Regions from separate parts of the Photobacterium damselae subsp. damselae genome, predicted to be linked through region 1. Evidence: riboswitches for the same ligand, from Rfam matches in the RefSeq annotation. Region 1 holds a riboswitch; each other region holds the start of a gene.
The links. Region 1 has a riboswitch for lysine ahead of lysC (lysine-sensitive aspartokinase 3). Riboswitches for the same ligand answer to the same signal wherever they lie in the genome.
Positions count from the first base shown of each region.

Region 1 (5,020 bases):
CGATTATTTAATGAAAGTGAATAACCCATGGGCATGGCAAAATCGCTTTGAATGGGATCTTCATGTCACGCAATTACAAATAGGTATAGCGACAGAAAAGCCGCAACTTATTGAAGATTATATTAACTGGGCAACCATTAAGGCTCAAACTTGGCCTCGTCCAGCTCTGTATCAAAATCTGATCTTGGCTTATAACCAACTCAATAATCACAAACAAGCCAAACAGATAGAACAAGAGGCCCAATTTCTTTTTCCGAATATGAGCTTCAGCCACTCTCAAGCAGTAACAACTCAAGCGAAGCCTCAATTGAGTCAAGCTAAATAGCAAAAACGGCGATAGTGATATCGCCGTTTTTTATTACCCAACCTGATAGCGACTCATCGCAAAGTTTGGGCTAATGCCTTAACACACAGAGCGACATTTTCAGCTCTAGCGCCATAACCCATCAAACCAATACGCCACGCTTTACCTGCAAGATCTCCTAACCCAGCACCAATCTCTAAGTTATATCGCTCCAACAATGTTTGCCTTACCGCAGCATCATCAACCCCTTGCGGTATATAAACAGCATTTAACTGTGGCAAGCGATATGCCTCATCGACCACAAACTCAATCCCTAATTCCATTAAGCCAGCTTTAAGCTCTTGATGCATCTCTTGGTGTCGTTGCCAAGCGTGCTCTAATCCTTCTTGCTGCAATAACAACAAAGCTTCATGTAAGGCATAAAGGCTGTTAACAGGAGCAGTATGATGATAACTGCGTTTTGCCCCACCATTCCAATAACCCAGAACAAGACTTTGATCCAAAAACCAACTCTGTACTTTGTGCTGACGCGAAGCGATTTTCTCTAATGCTTTAGCCGAAAAAGTTAAAGGAGCAAGACCCGGCACACAAGATAGACACTTTTGACTACCAGAGTACACAGCATCGAGTTGCCATTCGTCCACCAGCAATGGCACACCACCGAGCGAAGTTACGGCATCAACAATGGTCAAGCAATCAAATCGGCGAGCAATTTCAGCCAAGGTTTTGGCATCGCTTAGTGCTCCCGTTGAAGTTTCAGCATGCACAAAAGCCACAATCTTAGCATCTGGATGTTGGTTCAAGGTTTGTTCTAATAATTCAGGAGAAACAGGTTCCCCCCAAGTATTATCAACCGTCACAGCAACCCCACCACAACGCTCAACATTTTCGACCATGCGTTGACCAAATACGCCATTACGACATACCACCACTTTATCGCCAGGCTCAACTAAATTAACAAAGCACGCTTCCATTCCTGCGCTACCAGGGGCTGAAACAGCAATCGTAAATGGATTTTGCGTTTGAAAGGCATACTGTAATAGCGCTTTTAACTCATCCATCATGGTGATAAATAAGGGATCTAGATGACCAATAGTGGGACGACTTAATGCTTGTAATACTTGCGGATAAATATCAGAAGGGCCGGGACCCATTAACACTCGACGAGGTGGCTGAAATGAGGTGATCGCCATAGACTTCACTCCTTGATTATTATGGTGTATTTCACGTTATCTTTGACAGAGTATGATGCAGCCAATCAGAAAACAAATTTATTTCCCATCTTAATTTTATTTCTCTCCGTTTTATTTCGTCCATTGCCCCTGTTGCAATAATTTTTCTTTTTCTGCATAAATATTTAGATTAGCCATTGACAAGGGTATGCCAAATCCTATTCAATGAGATTGTTTTTTGTTCATGTGAGATAAGTATTTCGCATTGCAGCAGAAGAGGAGCGTTACCCAGGCAGCAAAATTACGGAGCCCCACTCCTAGGTGATTTTGTCAGGGGGAGTAACGCCGAGATAGCATCAATTGGGGATTGTTGTTATCGGCCTTAAAGGTTGAATCCTTTGGGCTGTCACCTAATAGCCACGGTTTGGCTTAGGTGGAGAGCTTCTGATCACCATAGATCCCATTAGCATTCTGGCTAGGTCTCTGATCGGCTCTCCTGACAATTGGATGTTGGGAATATCCCTCCCGATAAATGTTTATTCATTATTGTTTTACTAAGGGGGATTCATTTATGAGTCTTGAACACAACGGAACTGCCTCTCACCCATCACTGACCGTCGCTAAGTTTGGCGGAACCAGTGTTGCCGATCACCACGCAATGCAACTTAGCGCTCTGGTTGTTAAAAATAATCCAGCAACCAAAGTCGTACTTATTAGTGCCTGTTCCGGTGTGACCAATATTTTAGTGGAATTAGCGGCAGGAATTAGCGATCTATCACTTCGAGAACAACGTTTAGAACAGCTGCGCACAATTCATCACAATATCGCTCAACAACTTCAATCACCTCAGCTTGTAGAGCCTCAACTAGAACTATTGCTGGCACAAGTTACTCAATTATCACAACAAGCAGCAACTCACCCAACACTGGCTCTAACTGATGAATTAGTCGCACATGGCGAATTACTCTCAACCTACTTATTTACTCAAGTTCTCAATGAGCTCGATGCCCCTAGTATTCGTTGTGATATTCGTCCGATCATGCGAACTAATGATCAATTTGGTCGAGCAACTCCAGATATTGCGGTATTACGTCAGCAAACCCAACAACATCTCATCCCGTTACTAGAGCAAGGTATCGTCGTATCTCAAGGCTTTATTGGCTCTAACGAAGCGGGGCAAACCACAACCTTAGGTCGAGGTGGTAGCGATTATAGTGCCGCCCTTATCGCAGAAGCGCTTGATGCTGAGACCTTAGAGATCTGGACTGATGTCCCGGGGATTTACACCACAGATCCACGAATTACGGCAGCAGCAAAACCGATCCAAGAGATCAGTTTTACTGAAGCGGCAGAAATGGCAACATTTGGCGCCAAAATACTGCATCCATCTACGTTATTACCAGCCATTCGTCAGCAAATACCAGTATTTATTGGCTCATCAAAACAGCCTGAGTTAGGGGGAACATGGATCCGCCAGCATGTTAGCGAAGCGCCTCTATTTCGCGCTTTAGCCCTACGTTGTAATCAAACTATGGTGACACTCACTAGCTTAAATATGTTTCAAGCTTACGGATTTCTTGCCGAAGTCTTTCGCATTTTGGCCGCTCACAAGATCTCAGTCGATCTGATCACAACATCAGAAGTCAGTGTGTCACTCACCTTAGATAAAACCGATACCAGTGGTGGCGCACCTACCTTACCAGAAGCTGCTATTGCAGAATTAAGCCAACTTTGTCGAGTCGATATTGAACAAGGCCTGTGTTTGGCGGCGCTGATTGGTAATGGGATGAGTGAAAGTAAAGGAGCAGCAAAACAAGTCTTTGGCGCATTAGCTGACTTTAACCTTCGCATGATCTGTTATGGTGCAAGTGCCCACAACCTCTGCCTTTTAGTCCAAGAACCAGATGCCAAAGAGATCATTAAAGTCTTGCATCAACAGGTAATCGAATAAAAAAAGAGATGAGATAAAAAAGGCGCTTTCAACAAAAGATAAGCGCCTTTTTCATATTGATTAATTTAAGTTAGGTCCAAGCCACTTTTCGATTTCTCGCTCATTCCACCCTTTACGGTTAGCATAATCCAACGCTTGATCTTGCTGGATCTGAGCCACTGCGAAATAACGCGCCTCTGGATGCGAAAAATACCATCCCGATACAGATGCGCCCGGCCACATGGCATAACTTTCGGTCAAACTCATCCCCGTTCGTTCTTCAACATCAAGCAACTGCCACAATGTTCCTTTCTCCGTATGTTCTGGGCAAGCAGGATAACCGGGAGCTGGACGGATCCCCTGATACTTTTCTCGGATCAAATCGTCATTAGAGAGATCTTCATTCGGGCTATATCCCCACAACTGAGTTCGCACTTGTTGGTGAAGATATTCAGCAAATGCTTCGGCCAATCGATCTGCCACCGCTTGAATTAAGATCGCATTATAATCGTCACCTTGAGCTTTAAATTGTGCTGCTAATTCACTCTCTCCAATTCCTCCTGTCACAGCAAAAGCCCCAATCCAGTCAGGATGTTGTGAGGATTTAGGCGCAATAAAATCTGATAAACAGTAGTTGGCCCCTTTAGGTTTTGCGGTCTGTTGACGCAAATGATGCAAACGAGTTAAGACATGCTGGCGTGATTCATCGGTGTAGACTTCAATATCATCACCAACACTGTTGGCAGGGAAAAAACCGCAGACACCGTTTGCCTTGATGATTCCCTCTTGTTCAATCTTATCTAATAGAGCATTGGCTTCATTAAACAGTTTCGTGGCCTCTTCACCAACCACTTCATGACGTAAAATCGTAGGATACTTACCACTTAATGACCAAGTCATAAAAAATGGAGTCCAATCGATATATTGTCGTAATGTGGCAACCGAACAATCAATAATGGTATGTATTCCCTTGCTTTTCGGCTGTGGCGGTTGATAGGCTTGCCAATCGATGTGAGCACAATTCTCCCTTGCTTGTTCCAGCGTAATCGGGGCTGAACGCGGCTTTTTCCTACTGTGTTGATCGCGCACAACCTCATACTCTTTATCTAAACGAGCAATAAAATCTTCTCGTTGAGTCTCGGATAACAGAGCAGAACAAACACCTACCGCTCTTGAGGCATTAGAGACATACACCACAGGAGCGTGATAGTTTTGTTCAATTTTTACCGCAGTATGCGCTTTTGAAGTAGTCGCTCCACCAATCAATAACGGAAGCTCAAAACCTTGGCGCTCCATCTCTTTGGCAACATGAACCATTTCATCCAACGAAGGTGTGATCAAGCCACTTAATCCAACAATATCAACCTGCTCTTCTTTGGCAACTTTTAAGATCTGTTCACACGAAACCATCACGCCTAAATCGATAATTTCATAGTTATTACACTGCAATACTACACCCACAATATTCTTGCCAATATCATGAACATCCCCTTTTACCGTTGCCAATAAAATCTTGCCGTTTGAACTTCCAGCCTGTTTTTCAGCATTAATAAAAGGTTCGAGGTAAGCAACCGCTTGTTTCATCACTCGGGCAGATTTCACCACCTGAGGCAA
Region 1 covers NZ_CP146970.1:2,954,239-2,959,258, forward strand. Annotated here, with positions in the region: gene WAX86_RS13490 (PglL family O-oligosaccharyltransferase) at 1-325, shown strand, start outside; gene WAX86_RS13495 (alanine--glyoxylate aminotransferase family protein) at 379-1,497, opposite strand; lysine riboswitch at 1,743-1,928, shown strand; gene lysC (lysine-sensitive aspartokinase 3) at 2,048-3,427, shown strand; gene metH (methionine synthase) at 3,488-5,020, opposite strand, start outside.

Region 2 (5,020 bases), 1.4 Mb from region 1:
GTGTGCCATCTATAAAAGTTTAAAGAAAGAGAACACGTACCTATATATTAGTAAGAAAGATGATTTTTCATCAGTGCCAGAAGCACTACTTACTACATTTGGTAAACCACAATTTGTGATGGTATTAAATTTAGCTGGTCGAAAATTAGCAATTGCTGATGTCGAGAAAGTTAAAACTGCATTGGTTGAGCAAGGGTTTTATTTACAAGTGCCGCCGCCAGTGCCTAATTTGTTAGAAGAATATAAAGCGGCAAACGCTGCGGTAAAACCATAATAAGGTCATTATGAAAAAGCGACTAGTTTCTGCTCTTGTAGCATTTGGATTAGGGATGTCATCATCAGTTTTTGCAGCTGATGCAGGATTTGATAAATATGTGGAAGGCTTAAAGGCAGAGGCGCGAGAAAAAGGAATTTCAGAACAGATTATTAATGAAGCGTTTACGGGTATCGAATTTAAGCATCGTGCTGTTAAAGCCGATAAAAATCAGCCAGAGAAAAAACTAACGCTTGATCAATATATCCCAAGAGCAGTACCTCAATGGAAAGTAAAGCAAGCTAATCGTTTATATCGCGAACATTACACCGATTTACAACGTATCGGTAAACAATTTGGTGTTCAGCCTCGCTTTATTGTTGCGCTATGGGGCGTTGAAAGTAATTTTGGTAAATTTACTGGCAAATATAATGTGGTTGAAGCTTTAGCTACTATGGCTTATGAAGGACGCCGTGAAGCTTTTTTCCGAGGCCAGGTTATGGATGCATTGCAAATATTGAATGAAGGTCATATAAAACCTTCTGAAATGAAAGGTTCATGGGCAGGAGCAATGGGCCAGCCTCAATTTATGCCTAGTTCTTATTTAACCTTTGCTGCTGATGGAAATAATGACGGGAAAGCCGATATTTGGAATACAACAGAAGATGTCTTTGCCTCTGCTGCTAATTATCTGCATAAATCTGGTTGGAATGATGAATATACTTGGGGACGTCAAGTTAAAGTACCAACAACATTAAATTCGGCACTTATTGGTGTTGAAAGGGACAAAGGTAAAACTTTATCGCAATGGCAAGCTTTAGGTGTTCGCACTGTATCGGGTCAGCAATTACCAACAGAAGATATTCAAGCATGGTTAGTTCAACCCGATGATCAACATGGACGAGCATATTTGATCTATGAAAATTATCAAACACTATTAAAATGGAATCGATCTCACTATTTTGCTTTAGCTGTGAGTCATTTAGCTGATCAAATACGGTAATATATTTTTAAAGGCTGAGTGAAGACTCAGCTTTTTTATATCATGAGTTTAGCTGCATACATTACGAGATATATAATAGTGTAATAAAAAGTAACAAGAAGTCATGATTGATATTGAACAAATGATTTGCAATTACTTCGATACGACGAATAGATAAGAAGAGTAATAGTCTTTTGGTTGGATATAAATAGTTGTAATAAACGAAGCTGTTTTGAAATGATGTGAATGTTTATGTTAACAATACAATATAAAAAACCCGGCATAAAAGCCGGGTTTTTGTATTGAGAATGATTAGATCTCAAACTCTTCAAGAGATTTGCCTTCATCAAGTGCTTTTTTAAGAGCACTTGGAGTACGGCCTTGACCTGTCCAAGTTTTTTCTTCACCGTTTTCATCGATGAATTTATATTTAGCAGGACGAGCAGCACGCTTTGCTTTTGGTGCTTTAGATAGTGAAGCTAGTAATTCTTCAGGATCAATACCGTCAGCTAATAGCATTTCACGGTATTGCTCTAGTTTCTGGTTACGCTCATTTTCTTTAGCGATTTCTTCAGCTTCAGATTCTTCACGTTCGCTAACAACTGTCTGTAATTTTTCTAGAGCTTCTTGTAGTTGTTCTAGAGTGTATTCACGAGAAAGTGCGCGAAGGCTACGAAGATTTAATAGCGCTTTCATTGCATCAGACATTTATATTTCCTGTTTGTTATATATGGCTACTGGAATAATAATAGCAGCGTTAAATTATATTTGACAATAATAATACTATTATTATTTTAATGCTAGTGTCTGCCATCTATAAATAATCATTTATTGTTACGAAAATTTAAGTATTCATCATTATGAACTCGTTGCAAAGTGGGCTGCATTAATAAAAGACTATCCATATATTTATATTAATAACACATGCGGTTAATTTCATAATCATTAGAAGATGCTTGTTTTGTCTATAAGGAATAATTCTGTGTTTTTTATAAATAGCTGCAAAATTATTCACTAAACACTGTCATTTTTTCATTCTAAGTTGTTGCAAATGAGCTGACATTACGTAGAATGAAATTTCCTTGACTAAGGGTAGAGGTGCATTGTCTATAAGTAACTAACTCGAGGGTGATTCCATTGACGGTTAGAGAAAGGAGCCAATGCCGAAGTAAGAGAAGGGTATCAAACCCTCTTGCTGGGGTTGTGTCGAATAGGTACAACACTGCCATAGTAAAATTTTAATATTAACTATGGAGCGCTACTGTGGGGTCAGGAGAGGGTTAACCTTCTTTCCTTTTCTCTTCTTGATAAGACTAAGTGTTTATCAATGACAGTAGATCTCCAACCTGGATCGGTTGTAATAGAGATCATGAACTTTGTAGATTATTCCCATTCTTTAGTATCCATCTTACCGCCTCTGGTTGCGTTAAGTTTGGCTATTCTGACACGTCGTGTATTAATTTCATTAGGTGCTGGTATTGTACTAGGTGCTTTATTGTTAACCGACTTTTCATTAGGCAACACCTTTTCGTATTTAAAGCAGACGGCGACTGAGCTGTTTGTTGTCGATGGCGACCTAAATTATAGCAATTTAAGCATTTTGCTATTCCTTGTTTTATTAGGCATGACAACGGCACTATTAACTTTATCTGGTGGTACACGAGCATTTGCTGAGTGGGCTCAGACTAAAATTAAGAGTAAGCGTGGTGCAAAACTACTGGCTGCATTTTTAGGTATTTTCATTTTTGTTGACGACTATTTTAATAGCCTAGCAGTAGGTGCAATTGCACGCCCTGTCACTGACCGATTCTATGTATCTCGAGCAAAACTGGCTTATGTTGTTGATTCAACAGCAGCACCTATGTGTGTGATTATGCCTGCATCAAGCTGGGGAGCTTATATCATTACCTTAATTGGTGGCATTTTAGTTTCTCACGGTGTAACTGAGTACTCGCCATTGAGTGCATTTATGACACTGGCACCAATGAACTTCTATGCAATCTTTGCTTTAGCAATGGTCTTTGTAGTTGCTTGGTTCCAGTGGGATGTGGGCCCAATGAAGAAGCATGAAATGGCAGCAAGTCACGGTCGAGGCTTTGATGAAGGTGATTCTCTTGATGAAGCAAAATCATTAGATGAAGAGCTTGAAATTAAAGAGAGTGATAAAGGTCGAGTAGGCGATTTAGTATGGCCTATCTTAGTCCTTATTTTTGCTACCTTCTTCTTTATGATTTATACAGGTAATGAAGGTCTTGCCGCAGCAGGTAAGCCATTTGATATCTTGGGCGCATTTGAAAATACTAACGTAGGTAAGTCACTTGTTCTTGGTGGTACGCTAGGTTTGATTTGTGCACTTATTCCGGTACTTCGTCAACGTTTACCTATGGCTGATGTAACCAATACGCTATGGATTGGTGCTAAATCTATGTTTGGTGCTATTTTAATTCTGCTATTTGCTTGGAGCATCGGCAGTGTGATTGGCGATATTCAAACAGGTAAGTACTTATCAACGTTAGTACAGGGTAATATTAACCCAATGCTATTACCTGTTATTTTATTCTGTTTGTCAGGCATTATGGCATTCTCTACTGGTTCATCATGGGGTACGTTTGGCATCATGCTTCCTATCGCAGGTGATCTTGCGGGGGCAACGGATATTACATTAATGCTTCCTATGCTTGCAGGTGTTCTTGCTGGTGCTGTATTTGGTGATCACTGCTCACCAATTTCCGATACAACGATTTTGTCTTCAACCGGTGCGCGTTGTCATCATATTGATCATGTCGCGACACAGCTACCGTATGCTTTAGCAGTAGCGTTTGTTTCTGCTGTAGGTTTCCTTGTTTTAGGTATTACAGATTCACTACCAGTGAGTTTCTTAGCGGCAACACTGACCTTTGTTGTGATGTGTTTTGGTCTATCTTGGTGGTCTCGTCGCCCGGTATCAAGCACCAGCGCCGCATAATTACAGTCATCATCTTGCTTAAAGCCTGCACAGTTTGCAGGCTTTTTTTATTGTTGTGATCCAATCTTAATGATCTCGCTTTTCATTGTGGGGAGATTTCTGTAGCATCACGCTAATTTTGGATATGTATTTTCAAACGATTTGGGGAACCTAATGGCTCAAATGTATTTCTACTACTCTGCGATGAACGCGGGTAAGTCGACAACCTTACTACAATCATCATTTAACTACCGCGAACGTGGTATGACGCCTTTAATCTTTACGGCAGCGATTGATGATCGATATGGTAAAGGTAAAGTGAGCTCCCGAATTGGTTTGCAAGAAGATGCTGAACTATTCAATAATGCCGATGATCTTTATGCACAAATTACTGATATTCATAATGAGAAAAAAATAGATTGTGTATTAATTGATGAGTGCCAATTTTTAACTAAAGATCAGGTTTATCAATTAACTGAAGTGGTTGATAAATTACATATTCCAGTATTATGTTATGGATTGCGCACTGATTTTCGAGGTGAACTATTTGAAGGCAGTCGTTATCTATTATCATGGGCTGATAAATTAGTTGAATTAAAAACAATTTGTCACTGTGGTCGTAAAGCTAATATGGTTATCCGCCAAGATGAGACCGGCCGCGCAATTGCAGATGGGGATCAGGTTGAAATTGGTGGTAATGATCGCTACGTTTCCGTTTGTCGTACTCATTATAAAGAAGCGTTAGGACGTTAAGTTAATTTTATGACACAGAAAAATAATCCGTTACACGGTATAACGTTAGAGAAATTACTGACAGAGTTAGTTGAACATTATGGCTGGG
Region 2 covers NZ_CP146970.1:1,118,310-1,123,329, forward strand. Annotated here, with positions in the region: gene WAX86_RS05085 (YcgL domain-containing protein) at 1-274, shown strand, start outside; gene WAX86_RS05090 (lytic transglycosylase domain-containing protein) at 285-1,256, shown strand; gene WAX86_RS05095 (H-NS family nucleoid-associated regulatory protein) at 1,548-1,943, opposite strand; lysine riboswitch at 2,321-2,504, shown strand; gene WAX86_RS05100 (Na+/H+ antiporter NhaC family protein) at 2,605-4,200, shown strand; gene WAX86_RS05105 (thymidine kinase) at 4,354-4,932, shown strand; gene WAX86_RS05110 (VF530 family DNA-binding protein) at 4,942-5,020, shown strand, end outside.
Region 2: linked by a shared signal. The riboswitch ahead of WAX86_RS05100 (Na+/H+ antiporter NhaC family protein) and the one ahead of lysC (lysine-sensitive aspartokinase 3) in region 1 are both predicted to bind lysine.

Region 3 (5,020 bases), on a different replicon from region 1:
TCTGCAGCCCCCCATAAAAGCTGATCGCCCACGGTAAATACATTTAAGTAATCTTCGCCCATTGCTAGTTTACGAATTCGACCAACAGGAATTGACAGTGTCCCCGTTACTTTAGCTGGGGTAAGTTCGGATAACGTTGCCTCTTTGGTATTAGGGATCACTTTTACCCAAGGATTATGACTTGCGATAATCTGTTCAATTTCATCTAACGGTACAGGACGAGTCAGCTTAATCGTTAACGCTTGACTGTGACAGCGCATTGCACCAATTCGAACACAAGTTCCATCTATAGCGATAGGTTTAGCGGCAGTACCGAGAATTTTATTGGTTTCAACGCCACCTTTCCATTCTTCTTTTGTCTGGCCGTTATCAAGTGCACAGTCTATCCAAGGGATCAGAGAGCCTGCCAATGGTGCCCCAAATGCAGATGTAGGAAACTCTGAGTCACGTAGCGTTGTTGCTACCATGCGATCAATGTCTAAAATAGAAGTCGCGGCTTGAAGCTCAGTATTGACGGAGGAATAAATTGATCCCATTTGTTCAATGAGCTCTCGCATGTTTTGTGCCCCTGCGCCAGAAGCCGCTTGATAGGTTTGCGATGTCATCCATTCAACAAGACCCGCTTGATATAAGCCGCCAATTGCCATAAGCATTAAACTGACTGTACAGTTACCCCCAACATAGGTTTTTATACCTTGCTGAATGCCATTATGGATCTGATCTTGGTTAATTGGATCAAGTACAATGATGCTGTCATCGGCCATACGTAATGAAGATGCCGCATCGATCCAATAGCCGTTCCATCCTAATTGGCGTAAGGGCTGGTAAGTTTTATTGGTATAATCACCACCTTGGCATGTCACTATGATATCTAATTGTCTTAGTTGCTCTAAATCATAGGCATCAGCTAAGTTAGATTCTGTCTTTGTGATTGCTTTTATCCAAGATGGAATCTGTTGGCCGACCTGTGAGGTAGAGAAGAATACGGTCTCAATATTTGCAAAATCTTGTTCTTCCAACATTCGCTGCATTAATACGGAGCCGACCATTCCGCGCCAACCAATAAAACCTACTTTTAATTTCATGGTGTTCTCTTCCATACGATGAGAGTTATTTTAGATATAACTCATCCTCGCTAAATATAACGATATTAAAAATCAATTATCTTGAGATAATAGAAATCCCTTCCCTAAAATTAATTAGAGAATATTATTTAAACTTATTTTGATGACTATTTTTTGCTATTCGAAAATACGCCTATGGAGCGTTTGAACGATTTCACTCGAACTATTTTCGTCGGCAAGAAAACATAAACTATGTTCACTAGCACCATAGCAGATCATTTGTAAGTTATATGGCTCAAGGGAAGAGAATATCTGAGAACATGTTCCATGTTTTTCATCCATTTTATTTCCTATAAGCGCAATCAAGCTTAGATTATTTTCTACTTTTACCTGACAAAGTAGTGATAATTCTTGTTCAACTTCAAAAGGTAATTGAGGTAGACCACCACGAGTTGTGGCTTGGTTTAAGGTTAAAGATAGGCAACCATCAGAGGTTGTCATGAGATCAACAGAGACATTATGCTTTGCTAAAATAGCAAATACTTGAGCCAAAAATCCGCTGTTATGTACAGAATGTATATTATTTAGAGTGACAAGAGCTTGATTACTGCGTAGGGCAATCGCTCGAAAAATAGGTTCGGTATTGGCTGCTTGACGAATCCATGTTCCACCACGATGAGGTTCTTTAGATGATCCAACAAAAACAGGAACTTGCTTACGCATTGCAGGAATCAATGTCGCTGGATGAAGAATTTTTGCACCAAAATTTGCCATTTCAGAGGCTTCTTTAAAGCTGATTTCAGCAATTGGCATCGCATTCGGTGCGACACGAGGATCAGTACTGTAAATCCCTGGAACATCAGTCCAGATCTCAAGCGTTTCTGCATCAATGGCTTCTGCAAGTAGAGCCGCACTGTAATCACTGCCACCACGACCTAATGTTGTCGTATAGTTATGGTTATCTGCCCCAATAAATCCTTGGGTAACAACAACATGCTCTTTTATTTGTGGTAATAGATATTGAGCCGATAATGTTTGAATCGCGTCTAGATTTGGTTCTGCTTGACCAAAATGGCTATCTGTACGCATTACATCACGGACGTCAAAACGCACTGCTGGAATGCCGAGATCTTTCATCAGATGAGTAAAGACGAAAGTGGATAGTAACTCTCCACATGCCACCATCTGATCACTAAGCTGATCATGGGTATGCTGAGCTGCGGATTCTGATAGAAATGCAATATTATCAATCAGTTCAGAAACTTTTATTGCAGTGTCTGTACATGGTGACAATTGCTCAAGAATAGCAAAATGAATGCGAGTTAATTGTTTAATAAGAGCGCTGCGGCGATCAACATCTGCCACACCGTTAGCTAGTTCGACGAGTATATTTGTTACGCCAGAACAAGCACTTATAACAACTAATCGGGTATCTGGATTGTTGCGAACTATGGTTGCTGAATTCATCATTGCGGCAAAATCTGCCACGCTGGTGCCGCCAAATTTAGCGACAGTTACCTTCTTCATTTTCGGTACACCCCCTTGGTAAGAGAAAACATGGTTTCACCTGGGGCGGGGAGGGTTTTGAGTTGAGGGCGAGGACCAACGGTCTCTACCAGAAGCTCTCCACCTGTGCCGCACAGGTGACGGCCCGAAAGAATCAACTTTCTAGGCCGACAATCGCGTCCCAAAACGCGTTTTGTCTCAGCGTTAACCCCCTGGTCAAGGTACATTGGAGTTTAGGGCTCCGCACATTGACTACCTGGTTAACGCTCCTCTTCTGATTCGCTCTGATCGAAATGATCGCGGCATCTTCAGTTGCTATACATTGGATATTTTTATCATCGTGCTGTCAACGATATTTTTTGATTTAATTTCAAAATTTGATTTAAGTTAATTTTTAAAAGCAGTGGTGATATTAAGTGTACGATGTTTTATATTGGTAAGTTCATTGATTTTATTAGCGAGAATATAAATTTAAGCATTCAGCCTAATAAATAGAGTCTACACTCTATTTTATTGGCGTGGTTGTTTATTCTGTTAATTAGCATCTTGGTTTTTTTATAAGTAAGAGCTAAATTACTTGTAAATATATAAAACATACTTTTTTGGTATTGATGATTTTATTATGATTTAACGTGAATATAAAATTTAAAAAAATTAAAAAATATATTTACATTAAGATTTTTTACTGTATGTTTTCGACCCCGTTAGGTTCTGAATACATTAACGGAACTAAATTTAATTAGATTCAATAATAATTACCTTTATTGAATTTAGTATTTAAATATCGAAGAAGCGTTATTAAGTTTACTCTTTTTGATATTAGTAACGTGGAGATCGGTAAGCGGCACCGACTGGTTCGGGCACGGGGGCTGATGACCAGCATTGCGGGGTCAACTTCCCTCCCACTGGGGGTAAAACACAGTTTGTTTTGCCTTATTGTGCGCTTTCCTTGAAAAAGAATGCGCGGTTCTTACACTTGGATTTATGTAAGGAATCGTCTATGAACAACGAAAAAATCCTTGATTCTGAAAGCCAGATTTTCGGCGTCCCGTCATCAACTGTTTTACGTGATTTAGGGCCGGACGCCGTTCTGTCCCGTCAATCACAACAAGAGTCTGAGGTTCGATCTTATCCGCGTCGTATTCCTATTGCGATTGAGCGTGCGGATGGCGTTATTGTGACTGATACTCGTGGTCAACAATATCTTGACTGTCTCGCGGGTGCCGGTACGTTGGCTTTGGGATATAACCATCCAGAGATCAATAAAGCGATCACAGATGCTCTAGCATCAGGTGTTCCTTATCAAACCTTAGATCTTACAACCCCAACAAAAGACAAATTTATTCAGACGCTGCTAGGTTTTTTACCAAAGTCATTTGCTGATAACGCAAAAATTCAATTTTGTGGTCCATCAGGAGCCGATGGTGTAGAAGCGGCGATTAAACTGGCTAAGCAAACGACAGGTCGTAATACTATTTTTGCTTTTCATGGCGGATACCATGGTATGACAAATGGCGCGATGGCTATGACGGGTAATTTAGGTGCGAAAGAGCGCCGAACTGGTCTAATGGCTGACGTACATTTTCTTCCTTTCCCATACAGTTACCGCTGTCCATTTGGTTTAGGTGGTGATGCTGGTGCGTGGCAAAGTATTCGTTATATCGAACATGTTCTTAATGATGTTGAAAGTGGTATTCAAAAGCCAGCTGCAATCATTGTGGAGCCAATTCAAGGTGAAGGCGGTGTTATTCCCGCTCCAGCATTTTGGTTACAAGAGCTACGTCGTATAACAAAAGAATTAGATATCCTGTTAATTTTTGATGAGATCCAATGTGGCATTGGTAAATCAGGTTCTCATTTTGCCTACGAATATTCAGGTATTCATCCCGATATTCTTGTGATGTCAAAAGCTGTTGGTGGTGGTTTACCTCTGTCTGTATTGGCGTTTGATAAATCCATCGATTCATGGCGTCCAGGTGAGCACACAGGTACTTTCCGCGGTAATCAGTTAGCTATGGCTACTGGGGCAAAAGCACTTGAAATTATTCAGCGCGATAACCTCGTTGCAAATGCTCAAGCTATGGGTGATCGTCTAACTCGCCATCTGTTAGAGCTCCAGAAAAAGCACCCTTGCATCGGTGAAGTTCGTGGTCGTGGCTTGATGCTAGGTATTGAAATTGTTCACCCAGAGCAAAAGAACCGTTTTGGACAATATTTAGCAAACGGTGAACGTGCAATTGCGATTCAACGTGCAGCATTAGAGCGTGGATTAATTATCGAGAAAGGTGGACGCAGTGGTTGTGTACTTCGCTTCCTACCACCAATGATTATCAACAGTGCGCAAATTGATTTTGTTGCCGATGTGATTGATCACGCCATTCTAGCTACAGCATAAAAGAGCAAAGCTGACATGACATACTCAGACTGGAAATCACAGTTTATTAGCTGTG
Region 3 covers NZ_CP146971.1:47,261-52,280, forward strand. Annotated here, with positions in the region: gene asd (aspartate-semialdehyde dehydrogenase) at 1-1,085, opposite strand, end outside; gene lysC (lysine-sensitive aspartokinase 3) at 1,242-2,591, opposite strand; lysine riboswitch at 2,676-2,852, opposite strand; partial or broken gene WAX86_RS15225 (pyridoxal phosphate-dependent class III aminotransferase) at 3,571-5,020, shown strand, end outside.
Region 3: linked by a shared signal. The riboswitch ahead of lysC (lysine-sensitive aspartokinase 3) and the one ahead of lysC (lysine-sensitive aspartokinase 3) in region 1 are both predicted to bind lysine.